4 regions of the Pseudoalteromonas obscura genome follow, and region 4 is predicted to be linked to each of the others. Evidence: predicted binding sites of a transcription regulator. Region 4 holds the regulator's gene; each other region holds the start of a gene.
What was found. Region 4 encodes LexA, which represses DNA repair genes until DNA is damaged. Its sites were predicted from a motif close to TACTGTATNNNNATACAGTA; they were not measured.
Positions count from the first base shown of each region.

Region 1: the regulator LexA is predicted to act here: its motif matches at 1,248-1,267, upstream of dinB (DNA polymerase IV).
Region 2: the regulator LexA is predicted to act here: its motif matches at 1,895-1,914, upstream of QNM18_RS23715 (SulA-like leucine-rich domain-containing protein).
Region 3: the regulator LexA is predicted to act here: its motif matches at 1,526-1,545, upstream of imuA (translesion DNA synthesis-associated protein ImuA).

Region 1 covers NZ_JASJUT010000006.1:169,810-172,975, reverse strand. Annotated here, with positions in the region: gene QNM18_RS15300 (aldo/keto reductase) at 1-618, opposite strand, end outside; gene dinB (DNA polymerase IV) at 1,286-2,341, shown strand; gene QNM18_RS15290 (carbon starvation CstA family protein) at 2,455-3,166, shown strand, end outside.
Region 2 covers NZ_JASJUT010000013.1:211,595-214,760, reverse strand. Annotated here, with positions in the region: tRNA gene QNM18_RS23740 (tRNA-Tyr) at 1-51, opposite strand, end outside; tRNA gene QNM18_RS23735 (tRNA-Tyr) at 75-159, opposite strand; tRNA gene QNM18_RS23730 (tRNA-Tyr) at 179-263, opposite strand; gene QNM18_RS23725 (VC2046/SO_2500 family protein) at 376-897, shown strand; gene QNM18_RS23720 (YchJ family protein) at 990-1,445, opposite strand; gene QNM18_RS23715 (SulA-like leucine-rich domain-containing protein) at 1,461-1,886, opposite strand; gene QNM18_RS23710 (tetratricopeptide repeat protein) at 1,998-2,456, opposite strand; gene QNM18_RS23705 (NCS2 family permease) at 2,575-3,166, shown strand, end outside.
Region 3 covers NZ_JASJUT010000002.1:414,392-417,557, forward strand. Annotated here, with positions in the region: gene QNM18_RS05955 (Y-family DNA polymerase) at 1-805, opposite strand, end outside; gene imuA (translesion DNA synthesis-associated protein ImuA) at 810-1,514, opposite strand; gene QNM18_RS05965 (SOS response-associated peptidase family protein) at 1,637-2,332, shown strand; gene QNM18_RS05970 (hypothetical protein) at 2,481-3,166, shown strand, end outside.
Region 4 covers NZ_JASJUT010000023.1:27,160-30,325, reverse strand. Annotated here, with positions in the region: partial or broken gene QNM18_RS27195 (hypothetical protein) at 1-163, shown strand, start outside; gene QNM18_RS27190 (hypothetical protein) at 584-745, shown strand; gene lexA (transcriptional repressor LexA) at 1,274-1,885, shown strand; gene QNM18_RS27180 (DUF3313 family protein) at 2,242-2,940, shown strand; gene QNM18_RS27175 (efflux RND transporter periplasmic adaptor subunit) at 2,957-3,166, shown strand, end outside.

The sequences.
Region 1 (3,166 bases), on a different contig from region 4:
AACTGGTCGCTCTATGCCGTGCTGCTCACACAAATGTAAGTAAGTATTGATCCCCCATGGCGTTTCGTTAGAAAGCCCCCAATGACGTATCTTTCCTTGATCTTGACAGACTTTTAAGCCTTCGAGGATATTACTCATTTCGTCTAGCTGCTGTGCTTTGCTGACAGCGTGTAGGTCTAACATGCCGTGCCAGTGTTTGCCAAAATGTGGTGATGTGCGATTTGGCCAATGTAATTGGTATACGTCGATGTAATCTGTTTGCAGTCGTTGTAATGATTGTTCAACAGCGTTGATGACTGCGCTTTTATCGATAGGTTTGCCCTCTCTTATCCAACCGAGTCCCGCACCTGCTATTTTTGTCGCCAAAATAACTTCTTGGCGTTTTTCTTCATGGCGTTTAATCCAGTCACCTATGATCAATTCGGTTTTACCATAGGTATCTGGCGACGGGGGTACTGCGTACATCTCTGCGGTGTCTATAAAGTTGATCCCTTGACTTAGTGCGTAGTTGATTTGCTCATCAGCATCGTGCTGATTGTTTTGCAGCCCCCAAGTCATACTACCTAAACAAACTCGTGAAACCTTTAGTGATGAGTGGCCTAATTGGCTGTACTTCATAGATACTCCTTGCAAAATCGAACAGGTTTAAACAGCTAAGATGTAGTCGTTAGATACATACAAATTCACTAACAGCAGTGTAGAGCATTTCTACTTATTCTGCTGAGGTTTGTTTACACTGAGTTATTAAAATTAGCAACTGTGCCTTTATTGTAAACAAATGATTGGATGTATTTGTTTGATAAATTATTGTACCTAAGTTTTTGGATGTAGACGATTGTTAGGTTTATTGAGAAATGGATCATTACGTTATTTTTGATTTAATTGATAATTTAGGCTTCGTAGTTCTATTTTTTGGATTGCTTATTGGCTGAAAGAGTCCAATTGCTCGGTGGTTTGTTATCAAATAAGTCTATTTTGGAATACGTACTTCTATATCTTTGAAGTCTTTATGTGCCTTGTATTTAGCTACCGATACTTTTGAGGCGCTATATCGCATTTGTTATATATCAAAAAACCAGCTGGGGGGCTCTTCTTAACGGTTGCAAAGCGCAGAGGGCTGACTGTATACGCGATGTATGCGTTTGTTATGTACTGCTATGCGTTAGCGCTCGAGTCTGGCCTAAAAAGCGATGTTCATAAATCGTAGTCATTGAAGCAATAGACAAATGGCTAGAAAACTGCCACTATACTGTATAAGTAAACAGTATTTGTAAGGGGCGTATCGGTGAGGAAATTTATCCATATTGATATGGATTGTTTTTATGCTGCGGTAGAAATGCGTGATAACCCCGCACTCGCTAAAGTACCCATGGCAATTGGTGGCAATAGCCATCGCGGGGTATTAAGTACCGCGAATTATATTGCACGTGAATTTGGTGTGCGATCCGCGATGTCTAACTACAAAGCCAAACAGCTTTGTCCTCAATTGGTCATTGTTCCGGGGCGCATGCAAGTTTACAAAGAAGTCTCTCAACAAATCCGGCAAATATTTGCGCGCTACACCCATTTGATAGAGCCTTTGTCTTTGGATGAAGCCTACTTAGACGTTACTGAGTGTGAGGTTTGTCAAGGCAGCGCCACCTTGATCGCGCAACAGATCCGCACAGATATTTATAATGAAACAGGGCTGACAGCCTCAGCTGGCGTTGCGCCGATCAAATTTTTAGCCAAAATAGCCAGTGATGAAAATAAACCCAACGGCCAGTGTGTGATCACACCTACTCAGGTAGATGACTTTATCGATGAATTACCGCTGAGAAAGATCCCCGGGGTTGGTAAAGTGACACATGAAAAGTTGTTGGCATGTGGACTTGTTACTGGCCGTGATATCAAAGCACTGAGCCAAGATGAAATGGCTCAACGTTTTGGTAAATTTGGCAATGTATTATGGCGGCGCTGCCAAGGTGTTGATGATCGGGGTGTAGAGACTGAGCGAGTGCGTAAGTCGGTAGGGGTTGAAACAACTTTTGAGAAGGACATTAAAGATTTAGCGCAGTTAAAGGCTATTTTATGTGACAAGCTTATCCCTGAACTTACTCGTAGAAGTGCTAGATATCAAACGGAGCGCGCCTTTACAAAGTTAGGGGTTAAAGTAAAGTTTTACGACTTTTCTCAAACCACCAAGGAATGTCAATGTCATCAAATTGACAAAGATATTTTGTGTACTTTATTGGAGCAGGCTGTGGCGCGCTATGGCAATAAACCTGTGCGGCTGGTGGGGGTGCAAATTGGTTTAGGTGATGCGCCGAGCAATCAGGTACAAATGGGTCTATTTAATTGAGATCACAAGATAAACTTTATATGTGTTAGGGGTTGTGCGACTAAAATATAACTGAATTTGCATGTTTCCGTGTTAGAGTAATGTTAATACAAAAATAACACAGAGGACATCTCGTGCAATCGATCATGATAGTGTTGTTCGGTATTTTAGGTATGCTGTTTGGCTGGTTTGTATACTCTAAGTTTATCGCAACCAAAATTTTCAAAATGGACGATAACTTCGTCACACCTGCCCATGAACTCAATGATGGGGTTGATTATGTTCCAACCAATAAAGTGGTGTTGTGGGGTCATCATTTTACTTCAGTGGCTGGTGCTGCGCCCATAGTTGGTCCTGCTATTGCAGTCTATTGGGGATGGGTTCCAGCTGTACTTTGGGTGGTAATTGGTACCATCTTTTTTGCTGGCGTCCATGATATGGGCGCACTTTGGGCTAGTGCTCGCCACAAAGGCAAGTCAATGGGGGCATTATCTGAAACTGTCATTGGCAAGCGCACCCGTTCGCTATTTATGATTGTGGTATTTTTAGTACTCTTAATGGTTAATGCGGTGTTTGGTGTTGTGATCGCGAACTCGTTTGTTGCTAACCCCAATGCTGTTTTCCCTGCTTGGTCGGCCATTGTTGTGGCTTTGATTATTGGCCAGTTGTTAAAACGAAAAGTGCCACTGATCCCGTTGTGCTTAGTAGGTGTAGTGGTGCTGTATGCGACAATTTATGCAGGCAGCGGTATGCCTATTGCGCTTCCCAGTGAGGTATTTGGCTTAACTGATAAAGCCAGTTGGATATTAATCTTATTTGTTTATGCGGCTGTTGCGTCTTTGTTAC
Region 2 (3,166 bases), on a different contig from region 4:
TGAGCCGTCAGATTTACAGTCTGATCCCTTTGGCCGCTCGGGAACCCCTCCATAACAGATTTTTAAGTACAAAGTGGTGGAGGGAGCTGGATTCGAACCAGCGAAGGCTGAGCCGTCAGATTTACAGTCTGATCCCTTTGGCCGCTCGGGAACCCCTCCAATTGTACTTTGTCGTTGATGGTGGAGGGAGCTGGATTCGAACCAGCGAAGGCTGAGCCGTCAGATTTACAGTCTGATCCCTTTGGCCGCTCGGGAACCCCTCCTCAACAACGGCGCTGATAATAACAAAGTTTTTGACGAAGTAAAGAAATGTCCTAAAGTTTTTTCAAAAAATGCCGATAAATTTTCAGACTTTGAAAATTTTGGCGAAAATCCATGCAGATAGAACAATTGTTACTCAAAGAAGCGCAGTTAGGCAATGCGTTAAGTTTGAGTGTCCATGAATCGCGTAGAAGCGATTTTGCTCTGCTCTTAAGTGCATTGTCACAAGATGCATTGGACTTTAGCCAATTTGACTTACCACGAAGTGCTGTTGACGAAGCAGATAAGTCTGAAGAGGCATTGCGAAAAGAGTTACAAGTAGGCCCGAAGCAACCTTTGGCACCTGAAGAGTTTGACTTTTTAATTGGTCAATACAACCGATATTTTGTGAAAGATGGTGGGCTAGAAGATATCAAGCTAAATGAGTGCCTTGATCCTGAACCATTTCATATTCGTGACGATAAAACGCATATCCCTTTAAACGTCATGGAAAACCTAGAGCCAGCAGTGAAAGCAAAACTATATAAACAAAAGCATCCTGAAATCGAAGTTAAAGAAAGAGAAATAGATGCTGCCGGGTTTTATGATCAGTTAGCCAGTGGAGAAATGCAGTCTCAGTTAAGTGTGGCTGTATAATCGCTTTATTATGATTCTGATAGGATAGGGAGTACTGATTAAATCTCGAAAGTGGCATTGGTGAGGTAACGCCACTTCAGGCTGAGTACAGGTTATCCGTGACACTTCTTGAACTTTTTCCCACTTAAGCAGGGACAAGGATCGTTTCGGCTTACTTTTTTACTCTCTTCAGGGTAAAGAACGCCGTCAAGATATAGCCATGCGCCATTTTCTTTTACAAATCTGGAGCGTTCATGCAACACGCTCAGCTGCACCCCTTCCAAATACGATGCTTTGAATTCTACATATTGATATTGGTCATCTTGATCAGTTTCAATAACATCCAAATGAACAAACTTAACTTGTTGAGCGAACATAAGTATATCTTCGACTGTGTGCTCGCTGCGTGTTTTTGATGCATACGTATTTAAAATATACTCACATTCCTTTGTACAGTATGCACTATAACGAGAGCGCATTAGCTGTTCAGATTGGTGAGGAGTAGACTGTCCTTTAATAAATGGCTTGCAGCATTGCTCAAAGGCTTGTGTGTTACCACAAAAACACATAAATGACCTATATAGTTAGTGTGTGAGCTTTGATAGTGGCAATTGAGCAAAGTCTTTAAAGCAGTATAGTGCTGTTTTAGAGTGATTTAGGCTACGGTATTCAATTTGCTTTTTCGTCAAAATACCCGGCCAAGTGATGACAGCCGCAAAATTACCATTGGACAAAGCGCTATCCAGAGTATGTTCTAAGTTTATCAGATCCTTTTGCTTAAGCACTAGTAGCTTATTCACATCGATATTATAGCCATCTAACATAGATTTACTGAAAACCTGATCAGGTGCTATCAAAAGTGTCCAACCAGCTTTTGAATTACAACGAGATAAGATTTTTAAAAGTTCATTACTGGTGGTTGTTTCATCGTATGCATCCAAGATATTCAAACTACTGGCATGGCTAATGCTGCTCGATTGCGTTTTTACATTGGGTGTGATTGGTAACATGATTAGACCACTGATTCTTTATACAGTGTATATACAGTATTTCATACAGTGGTTTTAATCAAGTTTTATTTGATGTTTTTTTGTTCACTTCGAATCATTAACACCTGCGGCCTATTCTGGGTTTGCCCCAAAATGCATTTGCTGATGGATTTGTTCAAATAGTGTCGCGGCATAACATTGTGCGTCTATGTAGCGTTTTGTTGTTAGGTGGGGGCGCACTTCATTGAGAGTGCTTAATGCCGCGCTATTGCCTTGACTCTGCGCTAGACTTAACCAAGCTACACCGTGAAAAACACTTTTAGGTACGCCTTGACCTTTTATAAATAACAGGCCTAAATAAAATTGTGCTTTGTTGTCACCTGACATCGCTGCCAATCTCATCCATTTAGCGGCAAGCGGATACTGCTTTTCTTTGATGTAATAAAGGCCTTTTTTATAAGCTTGCTCTGGATCTTGTGCCTTTGGCCAGCTGTGTTTGGGGTCTGGTTCTTGGGTAACAAATTCGAGTACATTGAATAGTTGTTGCTCGAGGTCTCCGCCATAAGCTTTTGTAGATTGATTGCTTTTCATACTCTCTTCACTTATTACAACTTAGTTTTCATTGTAGCTGATTTTTAGTTTATTTGTCCGTTTATGGCGAGGAAATATGGTAAAATCGCCCCCTCGTTTCCATTTAAAATACAAAGACATGCTAGAAAAACTATTTTCTCTCAAAGCGCTACAGACCAATGTAAAAACGGAGGTTGTGGCAGGGCTCACTACATTTATTACCATGGTTTATATTGTATTTGTTAATCCGGCTATGCTGGCGGAAGCTGGCATTGATCATGGTGCAGCGTTCGTTGCCACGTGTTTAGCCGCAGCAATTGGCTGTTTTATCATGGGCTTCTTTGCAAATTACCCATTGGCTTTGGCACCAGGTATGGGGTTGAATGCATTTTTTACATATGGTGTTGTTTTAGGTATGGGGCATAGCTGGCAAACTGCCTTGGGAGCGGTCTTCCTATCTGGGTGCTTGTTTTTACTACTGAGTATTTTCAAAATTAGAGAGTGGGTTATTCAGGCAATTCCAGTGGTACTAAAGCGTGCGATAGCAACTGGGATAGGCGCATTTTTAGCTTTGATCGCATTAAAGAATGCTGAAATTATTGTTTCGAGTCCAGCCACATTTGTGCAACTTGGCGATATCACCAGTCCCGGCCCTTTGTTGGCCATTTTCAGCCTTTTTGTGATAACTGCATTGATGTATAGAGAGTGGAAAAGCGGCGTACTGATCAGCA
Region 3 (3,166 bases), on a different contig from region 4:
GCAGCCGCAAAAACTGTTCTAGTTGCACAAGCAGTTTGAGTAATGGGCGGGCTAAAAAGTCGAGGTTCTCTATTTCATACAATAAGGTTACATGACGTTCAAATACTTCAGGCGGCTGATAAAAGGTGATCGGGTGATGCAGCTTACCCTGTAAACGCCCAACATAATGTACTAATGCCGTATCGAATCGTTTACCGAGCTCCACCAATGGAATATCTAATAAGGCCTGTACTGTTTTCACGCCTACACGCGTTAGCTTTTGTTGTTGCTGATTCGTCAACGCCAAAGTATTGATTGGCAGCTTGCCTAACTGCTTCATGAGTTGTTCACGGTTCTGACTCAAGCTGTCAAACTGATTCTGTGCCAGCAGCTGTGCCGCAATAGGCGAATAGCCTAAGCTAAAATGATAATGCACATGCTGTGTTTCAAGTCGAGTTTGAATAACTTGCCAGTAACGGCCTAAGTCTTGATGTAAAGACAGCATACTCGACACTTTTAGCAATAGTCCTTCAGGTTCTGATAAGTGTATTTCAGCAGTGTCTAAATAGAGCCATTGAGCCAACTCAATTAAACGCTTTTGCGTATATACCTCACTGTATTCATGCACACATAACGACGAACTCATCGCCGCAGCAGCACCTAATCCCATACCTTTGCGCACCCCAAGCTGCTGAGCTGACCGATTCAACTGTATGACGCTGTGATTTTTACCTGAAACGATAATGGTCGGGGGCACTTGCATACCTTGAGCATGCAGGTTGTCCAATTGCAGCTGAGGAAAGTGTAAATAGAGCCAAAGAGCCATAACCCTACCTGCTCGCGCGGCGCTGTGGCTGTAAAAAAGGTAACACTTGGGCTTCAGGAGCCTTTTGCTCAGTCTGCGCTATCACAAGGGGCCATAATAATCTCCAAGGTAGGGTTAATTGGGGTTTCGCCCAACCACCGCGTAATTTATTCACCTTAATTTTAAGCCCGTCAATACCAGGCTCGAGCTGCAAGCATAAACTCACAGGCAGAGAACCAAATTGAGAAACATCGTTACGTAACAAACAACACAAACTTTTTCCCGTTTGAGCGCTCAGTAATAAACGTTTCACCTGATGTACTTGCAGATCTCGATGCCATAACAATACGCTGCCGCAAGCTCCACTCTTTAAACACTGCTCTGCCGCCCATAGTGCTTCTTGGCAAGTGCTAGTCGAGATCACCCATACAAGTTCAGTCATAACATCCTGATGTACAAGCGCATGGGCATTGATACAAGCTGGCGGGTTTATCATGACGCATAGGCGCGATTGCGAGCGAATATAAGGTAGCAGTAAACGCACTTCCCCCACTCCCGTGTGGCTTTTTATATCCACCACACCAGGCATAGGGAAACCACCATCAAGGTGTGCATCAAGCACATCATACCCAGTACTTACTTTTTCAACTAAGCGCTGAGTCAGCGGTGCATTATCAGTCCCTTGCCAAACAAGGTTCTGATGCTGTAAGAAATCGATTAAATTAGCCATATCACACAATTCACTGTATATATATACAGTATCATTGATCGATTTCAAAAGTGCAAGTTTATCGTCCGTATTGGCTGAACTATATTTGTCATAGCGGATACATTAATGTAGGTGACAAGCATATGTGTGGCAGACTTAACATCACAGATGACCCCTTTGTGATCCAAATTTTATTAGACTTGGGCATCGAAAACCCAATAGAGAAAATGCAGTTCTCACGCTTTAAACGAGCAACAGATAAAGTGAGTATCATCTATCAAGAAAATAATCAGCGTAAAGTAACTGGCGCAACTTGGTGGTTGTTACTAGCACAAACTGAAACGGGCTTTAAGCCCTCTAAATATACCTCGTTCAATAGCCGCTACGACAAACTCAATGTCACAACCAGTGCCGCATATCACCCATTTCGACACCAGCGCTGTATTGTGGTTGCAAAAGGGTTTGGAGAGACACAATATAAAAATGGAAAGCCATTACATTATTATGATTTTCATGCACACAATGCGGCACTGTGTTTCGCAGGTCTGTATAAAAAGTGGCATCATCCAGTTACCAAAGAGCAGATATTTTCCTGCTCAATCATTACGCTTTCGCCGCACCCAAAGCTTGCGCCATACCACGATAAAGCCAGCCCATTTATTTTACCTCAACAGCCGAGGTTACTAGATCAATGGTTGGATGATACTTACCATAACGTGGCACACTTCACGCCCTTACTGACGCCATATTTGCCCCAAACATTAATTGCACAACAAATTGATAAACCGAGCCGTTATAGCCCCATAGGACCAGAAGTGATTATTCCGCAAGATCAGTAGCTGTTACAAACAGCTCATGAAATAGGCAAGCACAGTAAAAAACTTAATACTAAATTAGTATTTTATTGTTTTATTAAAAATAGAGCTAAATATTTTATTCAACCTACCGACAAAAACAGCGAAATTACAACTAAATAAGGAAAGGAATATGAAAGTTAAGTCTTTAGTACTTGCTTTGGCAGGCCTATTTGCAAGTCAAGCCTATGCTCAGCCAATCGCACAGCTAGATTTTGAACGCTCATCTGAGGGAATTGAGATCAATTACGGCGATATCACTTCCATAGGACAAAGCAATCAATATCCAATATCGGGAAATTACAGTCTACAAGTGAATGCGCAAAGCCACTTTGAGATCCAACGCACATTCGCAATCAATCAAACATTTTCTCAATCAACCCCTTTCAAAGTCAGTTATGATATCAAGCTACCTGAGCTTGCTCATGCACAATATGCGCAAAACCTCTATTTCTATACATCATTCTTAATTGAGTTCGATGACGGCAGCCAAATGGTCGTGTACAACTCGGACGGCCACATAGTACCACCACAAGCCGACAGCATACATTCATTTGATTTCAAAACGACCCTGCCAAAGGGCAAAAAAATCACCAATGTGACGGCTCAGTGGAGTACCCATTTGCTTGAGGAAATGCCTGTTATTTTTGACAATATAGAAGCATCACTCGGTGAAAATAAAGGCGAAGCAAGCACGGCAATTACACACTTAACAATCGATGGCAGCTCTGATTCAGCAACCCAAACTGAGCTTGACCGGTACTTTTCTGGCAACCCTTCTGTGGTAAATCATCACACTGACAGTGGACAATATGCAAT
Region 4 (3,166 bases):
GTCGGGCTTTTTTCGTTTAAGTCCCTCAGCAGTGGTTAAAACGGCTCATTTCACCTTGCGCAAAAAGAGCGCTCTCACTTCGTTCGCTGTCGCTAGCCTTTTGCACGATAAGCGCAAGGTGAAGGGAGCAAACTTCACAGTGTTAATTCTTTACGCCTTTTAAATACACTCCCGTAGCAACAGCTAAACTAGCTTATTTCACCTTGCGCAAAAGAAGCGTACTCACTTCGTTCGCTGTCGCTAGCCTTTTGCACTCTAGGCCCTGAATCAAGTTCAGGGTGACGAAAAGGGGTAGCGGCCTTAGCAACTGTTAAATTAGCTCATTTCACCTTGCGCAAATTGAACGCACTCGCTTCGCTCGCTGTGATTAGTGCTTTGCTCGATGTTGAAAAGGGTTGAAAAGAAGGTTTCAGAAATAGAGCGATTTCTCCAAGGTTGTAGTTACTTTATTAAGAAATGTTTTTAATTCCTTTTTGTTGTATTGGTATTAATGAAATTACAATTTTGAAAAATAATATCGTTTATTATGTTGAAAGTAATAATAAATACTGCTAGGTTTGTTGTAGTCAATAAGGAGATAAATATGTTATTAAAATTAAAAAAGAAAAACATCAAAGTAATTAGCTATGATAAAGCCAACGTTCCTGCTGAGATGACACCACAAGTTGCCGGCGGCCTATTTAAAACGTGGGAGTGTACGGGTACAAGAACTTGTCCAGGAACATATACTACAACGGCTTGCTAACATGATAAATAGAGCTACTTGAAGTAGCTCTATGTTCTATTCATAACCACAATTTCTAATTCTTGCATCACAGCTCTAATTTTAAGCAATATTATAATCTTCTAACTATCAGATTCGAGCTAAACATTACGATTTTTAAAGTTATTAATTATTAAAAGTTGCAGTGAAGTAGGTACTACTCTATTTAATCCATGCCATGGATTACATATTTAAAAGCATTATCATTATTAACGAAGATCCACTAATAAAAGAGCAAGTGAACCAGTCGCATTGTCTTTTAATTAAATTGGGCTCTGTTGGCCTTAGATGAAGAGTGGCTGGAAAAGCACAATATGAAGTACTGTTTTATCTCCTTTGCATGCCTCTTTTGATTTATTTAATGTGCATAATCTTACCGTTGTTTCTACTCATTTAGCGCTAATCATTTTGCTGTTTTCATAATTTGCCTAAGTATTCAACGATTAGCATTGCGATTTAATTTTAACTGTATATACTCACAGTAAATGCACTGTATGGAAAACCAGTTATATGCGACCATTAACCAAACGACAAGAACAAGTTTTTGAACTCATCAAAGTTTTTATCAAAGACACAGGTATGCCGCCAACGCGAGCTGAAATAGCGGAGTCTCTCGGTTTTCGCAGTGCAAATGCGGCAGAAGAGCATTTGAAAGCGCTTGCCAAAAAAGGCGTTATAGAAATGGTACCAGGTGCCAGTAGAGGGATTCGTTTAGCTGAACCTGATGAACCCGAGCAACTCGGATTACCTCTGGTTGGGCGTGTAGCCGCAGGCGAACCTATCTTAGCGCAGGAACATATCGAAAATCACTGCAAAGTAGACCCGGGGATGTTTCAGCCTTCAGCCGATTACTTGCTTCGCGTTAACGGTATGAGCATGAAGAATATTGGTATTATGGACGGAGATTTGTTAGCGGTTCATCGCACTCAAGTCGCAAACAACGGTCAGGTGGTAGTTGCCCGTGTTGAAGAGGATGTGACTGTAAAGCGGTTTGAAAAAGTAGGAAAAAAAGTATTCTTACACGCTGAAAACGAGGACTTTTCACCGATTGAAGTCGATCTTGAGCAGGAAGTGTTTAATATCGAAGGGTTAGCAGTAGGAGTTATTCGGGGCAACCTGTAATTAGCTTACTATTTGATAGCTTGCTGTCGTTGTTTCTTCAAAGCTGGAGGCATGCTCTCCAGCTTGATTCTATCTATTTTTCTCATCTTAATTTATTGCTTATCTTTTTCGTTTTAACTTCATATCATATACTTAATTACAATTTCATAACTTAGTTCCCAAAATAGTTCGTATAAGCGAGTGATTGAAGATAATTTTGCACTTATTTAGTTATTCGCAGTCTGAGCTATTCGTCTTAGTTTATGGGGATAAAACTATAATTGTATTTGTAAATTACATTTGATTTCAAATGAGATCAAAGTATCTATTTTGATTGTGCTACAACCACAGGAAATGAATTGATTATGGAGCGGCTTATGATTTGGTTTCGTACTGTACTAATTATCACATTTGTATGTATTGTTTCTGCATGCACATCTACCCCACAAAATACGCGTTCAGGCTTTTTACCGAGTTATGATTCTTTAACCCCTTCTGAAGAATATGAGGATACTGAGCTTTATGTGGACAGCACGTTCGATCAATCGGTGCTCAGTCAGGTTGAAGTACTGTATATTCCTCAGTTTGAGGTATGGATCAATGTTCAAGAGTCGAAGTTTTTGAATATAAATCCGCTACATGTTGCTAAGTTAAGCCACTACATGCAATCAAAAATGGTAGAAAAGCTGACCCCTTATTTTCAGGTAGTGACGGAAAAGCCGCTTAACTTGAATGAGCAAATATTGATGATAGAAGGTGCATTTACAGATGTTCAGTTTGAACCGATTGCATTACAAGTAAGAGATTTTGTTCCAATTCGCTTAGTCTATAATGCAGGGAAGACGGCTTACCTTGCTGCAACTGAGCAAACTGAAGCGCTGACACATGTATCTTTGGAGTCCGCTTTTTATCTTGGCAATAACCCTCAACCCGTTGTGATGATGACCGCGCATAAAGAGCTAGATACTGTTTTAAAGGCAGATGGAACAGAGAATGTGGCAGCGGTTAAAGAAGTGCTGGATGTGTGGATAAATAACTTTGTTACGGCGATGACAAAACATCGCGATGTTAAATAGAATTAAAGGAGCTTTCATGAAGATAATAAAAAGCAAGCAGCTATGTGTAATGGCGTCAATTTGCCTTGCATTAATCGGTTGTTCAGATCAGCAGCCACAGCAGCAATCTGAACAACTTCGTCCTGTGAGGACCTTGTTGCTTTCTTCTCAGGTAGACGGTCCTTTAGTCGAGTTTCCAGCTGTTGTAGATGCAGCATCATCCGCAGATCTATCTTTTAAAGTATCA